DNA from 2 places in the Actinoallomurus bryophytorum genome. Region 2 is predicted to be linked to the other one. Evidence: riboswitches for the same ligand, from Rfam matches in the RefSeq annotation. Region 2 holds a riboswitch; the other holds the start of a gene.
What was found. A riboswitch is a leader RNA that binds a small molecule or an ion and turns the genes downstream of it on or off. The one in region 2 is predicted to bind ZMP and ZTP.

Region 1 (4,667 bases), 5.1 Mb from region 2:
GCCCGTGCCGCCGCGATCAACGTCGTGCCCACGAGCACCGGCGCCGCCAAGGCCATCGGGCTCGTCATGCCCGAGCTCAAGGGCAAGCTCGACGGCTACGCGCTGCGCGTCCCGGTGCCGACCGGCTCCGCCACCGACCTCACCGCCACGCTGTCGCGCGAGACCAGCGTCGAGGAGGTCAACGCCGCGATGCGTGCGGCCGCCGACGGCCCGCTGCGCGGCATCCTCACCTACACCGAGGACCCGATCGTCTCCAGTGACATCGTCACCGACCCGGCGTCCTGCATCTTCGACTCCCTTCTCACCAAGGTGATCGGCGACCAGATCAAGGTCGTCGGCTGGTACGACAACGAGTGGGGCTACTCCAACCGCCTCGTCGACCTCGTCAAGCTGGTGGGTTCGCGGCTTTGAGCACTCTGCGAACCATCGATGAGCTCGGCGACGTACGCGGCAAGCGAGTCCTGGTCCGCTCGGACCTGAACGTCCCGCTCGCCGACGGCGTGATCGGTGACGACGGCCGCATCCGCGCCAGCGTCCCGACGATCAACGAGCTCGCGGACCAGGGCGCACGCGTCATCGTGTGCGCCCACCTGGGCCGCCCGAAGGGCAGCCCGCAGCCCGAGTTCTCCCTGAAGCCGGTCGCCGCCCGTCTGGGCGAGCTGCTCGGCCGTGAGGTGCGCTTCGCGACCGACACCGTCGGCGACGACGCCAAGGCCACGGCCCTGGCGCTCGCCGACGGCGAGGTCGCGCTGCTGGAGAACCTCCGCTTCAACGCGGGCGAGACCAGCAAGGACGACGCCGAGCGCGGCGAGTTCGCGGACGCCCTGGCCGGCCTAGCCGAGCTGTACGTCGGCGACGGCTTCGGCGCCGTGCACCGCAAGCACGCCAGCGTCTACGACGTGCCGCAGCGGCTTCCGCACGCGGCCGGCGGCCTGGTCGCCGCCGAGGTCGAGGTGCTCAAGAAGCTCACCGAGAGTCCCGCGCGCCCGTACGCCGTGGTCCTCGGCGGCGCGAAGGTCTCCGACAAGCTCGGCGTCATCGCCAACCTGCTCGGCAAGGTCGACCGGCTGCTCATCGGCGGCGGGATGGCCTACACGTTCCTCAAGGCCCAGGGCCACGAGGTCGGCAACTCGCTGCTGCAGGAGGACCAGCTCGACCAGGTCCGCGGCTTCATCGAGGAGGCGGCCAAGCGCGACGTCGAGCTCGTGCTGCCGGTCGACGTGCTGGCCGCTACGGAGTTCGCCGCGGACGCGCCGCACGAGGTCGTCGAGGCGACCGCGATCCCGGCCGACCGTGAGGGCCTGGACATCGGCCCCCGCAGCCGTGAGCTGTTCGCCGGACGGCTCGCCGACGCCAGGACGGTGTTCTGGAACGGCCCGATGGGCGTGTTCGAGTTCGACGCGTTCGCCGGTGGCACCCGCGCGGTGGCCGAGGCGCTGATCGCGTCCGAGGCGTTCTCGGTCGTGGGCGGCGGAGACTCGGCGGCGGCGGTACGCAAGCTGGGCCTCCCCGAAGACGGTTTCTCGCACATCTCGACCGGTGGCGGCGCCAGCCTCGAATACCTCGAGGGCAAGACGCTCCCCGGCCTCGCCGCTCTGGAGGACTGACCGTGGCGCCGAAGAGTGCCCCTGGCGACGGGGGCCGCAAGCCGCTGATCGCCGGCAACTGGAAGATGAACCTCACCCATCTCGAGGCCATCGCGCACGTCCAGAAGCTGGCGTTCGGCCTCAAGGAGGCCGACTACGCGGTCGCCGACATCACGGTGCTGCCGCCGTTCACCGACCTCCGCAGCGTGCAGACGCTGGTGGACGCCGACCGGCTGGAGCTCACGTACGGCGCTCAGGACGTCTCGGCGCACGAGAAGGGCGCCTACACCGGCGAGGTGTCGGCGCTGATGCTCGCCAAGCTCGGCTGCACCTACGTGCTCGCCGGGCACTCTGAGCGCCGCCAGCACCACGGCGAGGACGACACGCTGGTCAACGCGAAGGTGAAGGCGGCCTTCAAGCACGAGCTGACGCCGATCCTGTGTATCGGCGAGGGCCTGGAGATCCGCCAGGCCGACGGGCACCTCTCGCACTGCCTCTCCCAGCTCGACGGGGCCCTGGAGAAGGTGTCCGCCGAGTTGGCGCGCCAGGTCGTCATCGCGTACGAGCCGGTGTGGGCGATCGGCACCGGAGAGGTCGCCACGCCGGACGACGCGCAGGAGGTGTGCGGTGCGATCCGCACACGCCTCGCCGAGCTGTACAGTGGAGATCTCGCCGATCAGGTACGCATCCTCTACGGCGGTTCCGTCAAAAGTGACAACATCGCCGGGATCATGGCTGAGTCCGACATCGACGGAGCCCTCGTCGGGGGCGCCAGCCTCGATGCCGGTGAGTTCATCAAGATCTGCCGGTTCCGTGAGCGACTTGCCTGATCTCGGTTACGTACTGAGCGTTTCTGCTGAGACTGGCGGGGGTACTGACGTACCCTCGGATCGGATGACCTGAATACGCGAATATTCCCCGCACCCCGCGGGGTGAATCACGAAAGCGCTGAACTGCTGTGATCATCGGAACTTCCATCGTCCTCATCATCACGAGCTCGCTGATGGTGTTGCTCGTCCTCCTTCACAAGGGCAAGGGCGGTGGCCTGTCGGATCTGTTCGGTGGCGGTATCAGCTCTTCGCTGGGCGGGTCGTCCGTGGTCGAGCGCAACCTCGACCGGCTCACGATCGGCACGGGTGTCATCTGGTTCGCGTCGATCATCGCCTTGGGCCTGCTGTTCGCGCACGGCCACCACGGCTGAGACGCGACGCAGACATACCGGCAGTATTGACGGCCGTCGCGCCCCTATTGCGGCGGCAGAATAGCGAGGAGTAGTCCGTGGGTAGTGGCAACGCCATTCGGGGTAGCCGTGTCGGTGCTGGCCCGATGGGAGAGGCCGAGCGCGGTGAAGCGGCGCCGCGTGTGTGGGTGACGTTCTACTGCGCCAACCGGCACGAGTCTCGGCCGAGTTTCGCGACCGACGTCGCCGTACCTGACCAGTGGGACTGCCCCCGGTGCGGTTTCCCCGCCGGCAAGGACCCCCAGAACCCCCCTGCGCCCCCGCGCAACGAGCCGTACAAGACGCACCTTGCGTACGTCAAGGAGCGGCGCAGCGACGCCGACGGCGAGGCCATCCTCGAAGAGGCCCTCTCCAAGCTCCGCAACGAGCGCGCCGCCATCCAGGCTGCGATGGCACGCGCGCGCAACTAGCACGTCACGCGTCCGGCCCGGTGCACGCTTCGGCGTACGCCGGGCCGTTCGCATTGTGCCGGAGCCGCCGATTCGAGGACCGGAGACCCGCGGTCCGGCTAACATGGGTGACCTTGCGACTGGCGCATCGAGGTGGAGCTCACCACCGGGGAGCGACGAGTACGGCACCGCGCGCCTGGGTGCCGCTCCTGTCGAGGAGTTCTCCCATGCACCAGCCGTCTCTTTCTCATCTCAGCGCCACCGACCCTGACCTCGCCGCCCTGGTCGAGGCGGAGGCCACGCGCCAGCACGACAAGATCCGGCTCATCGCGTCGGAGAACTACGTCTCGCCCGCCGTGCTGGAGGCCACCGGCTCGGTCCTCACCAACAAGTACTCCGAGGGCTACCCGGGCAAGCGCTACTACGAGGGCCAGCAGCTCGTGGACCCGATCGAGGAGCTCGCACAGGAGCGTGCGCGTACCCTCTTCGGCGTCCCGCACGCGAACGTCCAGCCCTACTCCGGCTCGCCCGCCAACCTCGCCGTGTACCTGGCCTTCATGAAGCCGGGAGACACCTTCATGTCGCTCGAACTCGCCCACGGCGGTCACCTGACGCACGGGTCGCCGGTGTCCATCACCGGCAAGTGGCTGCGCCCGGTGCACTACGGCGTCGGCCGCCAGACCGGCCGCGTCGACATGGACGAGGTACGCGACATCGCGCGCAAGGAGAGCCCGAAGGTCATCTTCTGCGGCGGCACGGCGATTCCGCGCACGATCGACTTCCCGGCGTTCGCCGAGATCGCCCGCGAGACCGGTGCCGTACTCGCCGCCGACATCGCGCACATCGCCGGCCTCGTCGCCGGGGGAGCGCATCCGTCTCCGGCCGGGTACGCCGACGTCATCACCACCACGACGCACAAGACGCTGCGCGGCCCGCGTGGCGCCATGATCCTGACGACCGAGGAGCACGCGACCGCCATCGACAAGGCGATCTTCCCCGGCCTGCAGGGCGGCCCGCACAACCACACGACCGCCGCGATCGCCGTGGCGCTCAAGGAGGCGGCGGAGCCGGGCTTCCGCGACTACGCGCGGCGGATCGTCGCGAACGCCGGCGCCCTGGCCACCGCGCTCACCGAGCGCGGCTTCGACCTCGTCTCCGGCGGCACCGACAACCACCTGATCCTCATCGACCTGACGAACAGGGGGATCGGCGGCAAGCCGGCCGCCAAGGCGCTCGACCTGGCCGGCATCGAGCTGAACTTCAACACCGTGCCCTTCGACCCGCGCAAGCCCTGGAACCCCTCCGGGATGCGGCTCGGCACCGCCGCCATCACGACCCGCGGCCTCACCGAGGAGCACATGGCGTCGGTCGCCGAGTGGATCGACCGCGCGGTCACGGCGGCGGAGGACCGGCCCGCCCTCGACCGGATCGCGGCGGAGATCCAGGACCTCC
Region 2 (4,667 bases):
GCGGGCCGGGTTCGACTTCTCCGTCATCAGCGACCACTACGCGCCCTGGCTGACGTCGCAGGGGCACTCCGGATACGCGTGGTCGATCCTTGGCGCCGCCGCCCAGGCCACCGAGCGGATACCGCTGATGACGTTCGTGACCTGCCCGATCATGCGCTATCACCCGGCCGTGGTGGCGCAGAAGGCGGCGACGGTCCAGATCCTGTCCGGTGGGCGTTTCCGGCTCGGGCTGGGCGCGGGGGAGAACCTCAACGAGCACGTCGTCGGCGAGCGGTGGCCCATGGCCGGCGTGCGCCACGCGATGCTGTCGGAGGCGGTCGACGTGATCTCCGCGCTCTTCGACGGCGGCAACGTCACGTACCGGGGTGAGCACTTCGACGTCGAGCAGGCGAGACTGTGGGACCTGCCGGAGACGCGTGTGCCGATCGGTCTCGCGGTGTCCGGCAAGAAGTCGTGCGGCGTCGCCGGGGAGAAGGCGGATCTGATGATCGCCACCGAGCCGAAGCGGGAGCTGGGGGAGATGTTCGACGCCGCGGGCGGCAAGGGCAAGCCGCGGGTCGGGCAGATCGCGATCGCCTACGACACCGACAGGGACGCCGCGGTGAAGCGGGCCCACGAGCAGTTCCGGTGGTTCGGCCTGGGCTGGAAGGTGAACGCCGACCTGACCGGTCCGCCCGCGTTCGAGTCCGCGACGCGGTTCGTGACGCCCGACCAGGTCGCCGAGCAGCTTCCCTGCGGCCCGGACGTCGATGAGCACGTGCGGAAGATCAAGCCGTTCTTCGACGCCGGATTCGATGAGATCGCGCTGGTCCAGATCGGCGGCGAGCAGCAGGACGACTTCATCGCCTGGGCCGAGCGCGAGCTCCTCCCGGCACTGCGTTCTCTGTGAGGATCGCCGGCAATGGGCCCACCCTGAGACCGGTGGCCGCCCTGACACGCCAGGTCAAGATCATTAGTCCGCGGCCGAGTGACCCTGAGTCACATTTCGGCGATGACGGCCCGGTCACCAGGCTTGATGTCCTGGCGGCCGGGTCTTCTGCCGTCCCGGTGCAGAGTGTCCCGCTCCACTACGGTCTGACAGAAATGGTAGATCATGATGAAACATTAGTGGAATTTAGTACTTCAGCCAGAGTGGGTTATATGTGAGGATTCGCTTCGTCGTACCCCCGCCGCTCCTAGGAGAGCACCATGCGACGACGCGTAACCGGGACCATATTGGGCGGACTGATACTCGCCCTGGTCCCCTTCCTGTCCACCGCGGCCACGGCCGCGCCCCAGGCGGCTCCGGCCGCCGCCTCCCACCCGTTCCACCATTCTTGCGCCACCTCGAAGGCCGGCCGGGCGAGCTGCACCGCGCTCGTACGCAATGACATCGCCGACAGCGCGCACACCCTGCGTGCCGAGGCGAACGCCCCGTCCGGCCTCTCGCCCGCCAACCTGCAGAGTGCCTACAAGCTGCCGTCCTCCACCGCGGGATCGGGGCAGACCGTCGCGATCGTCGACGCCTACAACGCCCCGAACGCCGAGGCCGACCTCGGCGTGTTCCGCAGCCAGTACGGACTCAGCGCCTGCACGACCGCCAACGGCTGCTTCAAGAAGGTCGACCAGAACGGCGGCACGTCCTACCCCAAGACCGACGCGGGCTGGGCCCAGGAGATCTCCCTCGACGTCGACATGGTCTCCGCGGTGTGCCCCAACTGCAAGATCGTGCTCGTCGAGGCCAAGACCAACAACTTCAGCGACCTGGGCGCCGCGGTGAACACCGCCGCGGGCCTGGCCAACGTCATCAGCAACAGCTACGGCGGCTCGGACGCCTCCGACTCGACCTACGGCGCCTTCTACAACCACCCCGGCAAGGCCATCACGGTCAGCACCGGTGACGCCGGCTACGGCGTGGAGTACCCGGCGTCCTCCCGCTACGTGACCGCAGTCGGCGGCACGTCGCTCCGCAGCTCGACCAGCACCCGAGGCTGGACGGAGACCGCGTGGAGCGGCGCGGGCAGCGGCTGCTCGCAGTACAACACGGCCCTGTCCGGGCAGTCCGGCCTCACCGGCTGCTCCCGGCGCGCCGTCGCCGACGTCTCCGCCGTGGCCGACCCGGCCACCGGCGTCGCCGTCTACGACAGCACGTCGTACCAGGGCCAGAGCGGCTGGCTGGTCTTCGGCGGCACCAGCGTCTCCGCCCCGGTGGTCGCCGGTGTGTACGGTCTGGCCGCCAACGCCGCGAGCGTCACCAACAACTACCCGTACGCCCACACCGGCTCGCTGTTCGACGTCACGTCGGGCAGCAACGGCACCTGCACCACTGCGAAGTGGTGCAAGGCCGGCACCGGCTGGGACGGCCCGACCGGCCTCGGCACGCCGAACGGCGTCGGAGCCTTCTGATCCGGATCGCACGACGGGCCCGCCACGCTCCCTGTGGCGGGCCCGTCCGCGTCACGCGGCTAGTGTTCTCACCGGGCCGTGACTGGCGCTGAGGTGGAGCACCACCGGGAAGCGGTTCCGCGACTCCGTACGTGCCGCGCGCCTGGGCCGATCCGCAGCGAACGCCCAGGAGCAGCCCGTGTCCCCAGCACCCACCGCCCGTCTGATGGACGGCGCCGGCCTCGCCCGCCGGATCGTCGAACGCACCGCCGAGCGTGCCGCGGCCCTCACCCGGCGGACCGGCACGCAGCCGTGCCTCGCCACCGTTCTCGTCGGGGACGACCCCGCCTCGGTCACCTACGTCCGCATGAAGCGAGCCCGGTGCGAGAAGGCCGGCATCCGCTCGCGCCACATCGCGCTGCCGGCCGCGACCACGACGGCGGAGCTGGTCGCGGCCGTCGACGCCCTGTCCCAGGACCCGCAGGTGCACGGCATCCTCCTTCAGCACCCGGTCGGGCCCCACATCGACGAGCGCGCCGCGTTCGAGGCCATCGCGCCCGAAAAGGACGTCGACGGGGTCACGACGGCCTCCTTCGCCGCGATGAGCTTCGGGCTGCCCGGCTTCGTGTCCTGCACGCCGGGCGGGATCATGCGGCTGCTGGACCACTACGACGTCGACCTGGCCGGCAGGCACGCCGTCGTGGTGGGCCGTAGCGCGATCCTCGGCAGGCCAGTCGGCATGCTGCTGCTCGGCCGGGACGCGACGGTCACATACTGCCACTCGCGTACGCGGGACGTGACGGCCGTCGTGCGGCAGGCGGACGTCGTGGTCGCCGCCGTCGGGCGGCCGAGGTTCATTCGCGGTGAGGACGTCAAGCCCGGGGCGGTCGTGGTCGACGCCGGCTACAACCCCGGCAACATCGGTGACGTCGACTTCGAGGCCGCCCGTACGCGCGCGAGCCTCATCACCCCCGTCCCCGGCGGCGTGGGGCCCATGACCATCGCGGTCCTGCTGGACCAGACCGTCGAGGCGGCCGCTCGGGGAATACACCCCCCGGGGGTGTAGTTATGGGGGTGAAAATCATTCTCACCGGGAGGCGAGATCATGGCCCGCAGCACACTTCGCCCGATCGTCAAGCTCCGCTCCACCGCGAGCACCGGCTACACGTACGTGACACGGAAGAGCCGCCGAAACGACCCCAACCGCCTTGAACTGCGCAAGTACGACCCGGTGGCCCGGCGGCACGTCACGTTCCGCGAGGAACGCTGACCGGCCGGTCGCCGCCGCGAGTACGGGCGGCGGCGACCGTGACGAGGAAGAGGCCTCCGCACACGACCGCGACGGTCGCGGAGGCCGCGAGACGAAAGTGCAGTGACAGCTCCAGACCGGTGACGGCCGCGAACGCGCCGAGCAGGCCGCCGAGGACCGTGGCCGGTACGGCCCGGCGCGTCCACAGCAGGGCGGTGGCGGCCGGGCCGACGAGCAGAGCCAGTGGCAACGTCGCGCCGACCGCCGGGGCGGCCGTGACGACCGTGATCGCCAGCATCGCCGGCAGGCCAAGGTAGACCAGCCAGGCCGGATAGCCGAGCGCCCGCACCCCCACCGGATCGAACGCGGCGAGGAGCAGTTCCTTGTGACCGTGGCGGCCACGATGCCGAGGAACACCACGTGGCCGAGCGTCTCGGTGAAGAACGCCAGACGCCGCAGGACGACCTGAACGCCGAGGGCGCCGCACGCCGTACCGACCAGGATCAGCTCCATCGCGGCCCGCCCGCCGAACCCGCCCATCAGGCGGCCCGGCGCAGCGTGCGCCACGTCGTCGTGGCGGCGAGGGAGAGCGCGAACACCACGCCGATCGCCACCGTGATGGCACCGCCCGCGGCGACGTTGTAGTCATTGGAGACCAGGACGCCGGCCAGGCCGCTGCCCGCCCCGGTGAGCACGGCGATGCCGGTCATGAGCGGGATGCGCTGGGTCCACAGCCGGGCGACGGCGGCGGGTGCCACGAGGATCGCGACGGCGAGGATGGCGCCGACGGCCGGTACGGCGACCACGATGACGGCCTCCACGGTGAGAAGGAGCGCGGCGTCCACGGCAACCGGCCGGTACCCCGCGGCGGCGTACCCGCCGGGGTCGAAGGCCCGGAAGGTCAGCTGCCGCCCCGCGACACCGAGCAGGGCGACGACGACGAGACCGGCCAGCGCCACCGCGACCAGGTCGCCGTCGCCGACGGTCAGGATCTGGCCGACGGTGTACGCGGTGAGGTCCTTGGAGAACCCCTCCTGCGCGGACAGCAGTACGA

Region 1: it holds a riboswitch for ZMP and ZTP, as region 2 does, so the genes downstream of both, FB559_RS34630 (serine hydroxymethyltransferase) here and FB559_RS11255 (bifunctional 5,10-methylenetetrahydrofolate dehydrogenase/5,10-methenyltetrahydrofolate cyclohydrolase) in region 2, are expected to answer to the same signal.

Annotation. Positions count from the first base shown of each region.
Region 1 covers NZ_VFOZ01000001.1:7,472,247-7,476,913, forward strand. The annotation lists gene gap (type I glyceraldehyde-3-phosphate dehydrogenase) at 1-411, shown strand, start outside; gene FB559_RS34610 (phosphoglycerate kinase) at 417-1,607, shown strand; gene tpiA (triose-phosphate isomerase) at 1,610-2,416, shown strand; gene secG (preprotein translocase subunit SecG) at 2,545-2,787, shown strand; gene FB559_RS34625 (RNA polymerase-binding protein RbpA) at 2,865-3,236, shown strand; ZMP/ZTP riboswitch at 3,342-3,424, shown strand; gene FB559_RS34630 (serine hydroxymethyltransferase) at 3,443-4,667, shown strand, end outside.
Region 2 covers NZ_VFOZ01000001.1:2,396,491-2,401,157, reverse strand. The annotation lists gene FB559_RS11265 (TIGR03557 family F420-dependent LLM class oxidoreductase) at 1-889, shown strand, start outside; gene FB559_RS11260 (S53 family peptidase) at 1,189-2,385, shown strand; ZMP/ZTP riboswitch at 2,454-2,540, shown strand; gene FB559_RS11255 (bifunctional 5,10-methylenetetrahydrofolate dehydrogenase/5,10-methenyltetrahydrofolate cyclohydrolase) at 2,564-3,430, shown strand; gene rpmG (50S ribosomal protein L33) at 3,470-3,634, shown strand; gene FB559_RS46665 (metal ABC transporter permease) at 3,612-3,992, opposite strand; partial or broken gene FB559_RS46660 (metal ABC transporter permease) at 4,016-4,126, opposite strand; gene FB559_RS11235 (metal ABC transporter permease) at 4,153-4,667, opposite strand, start outside.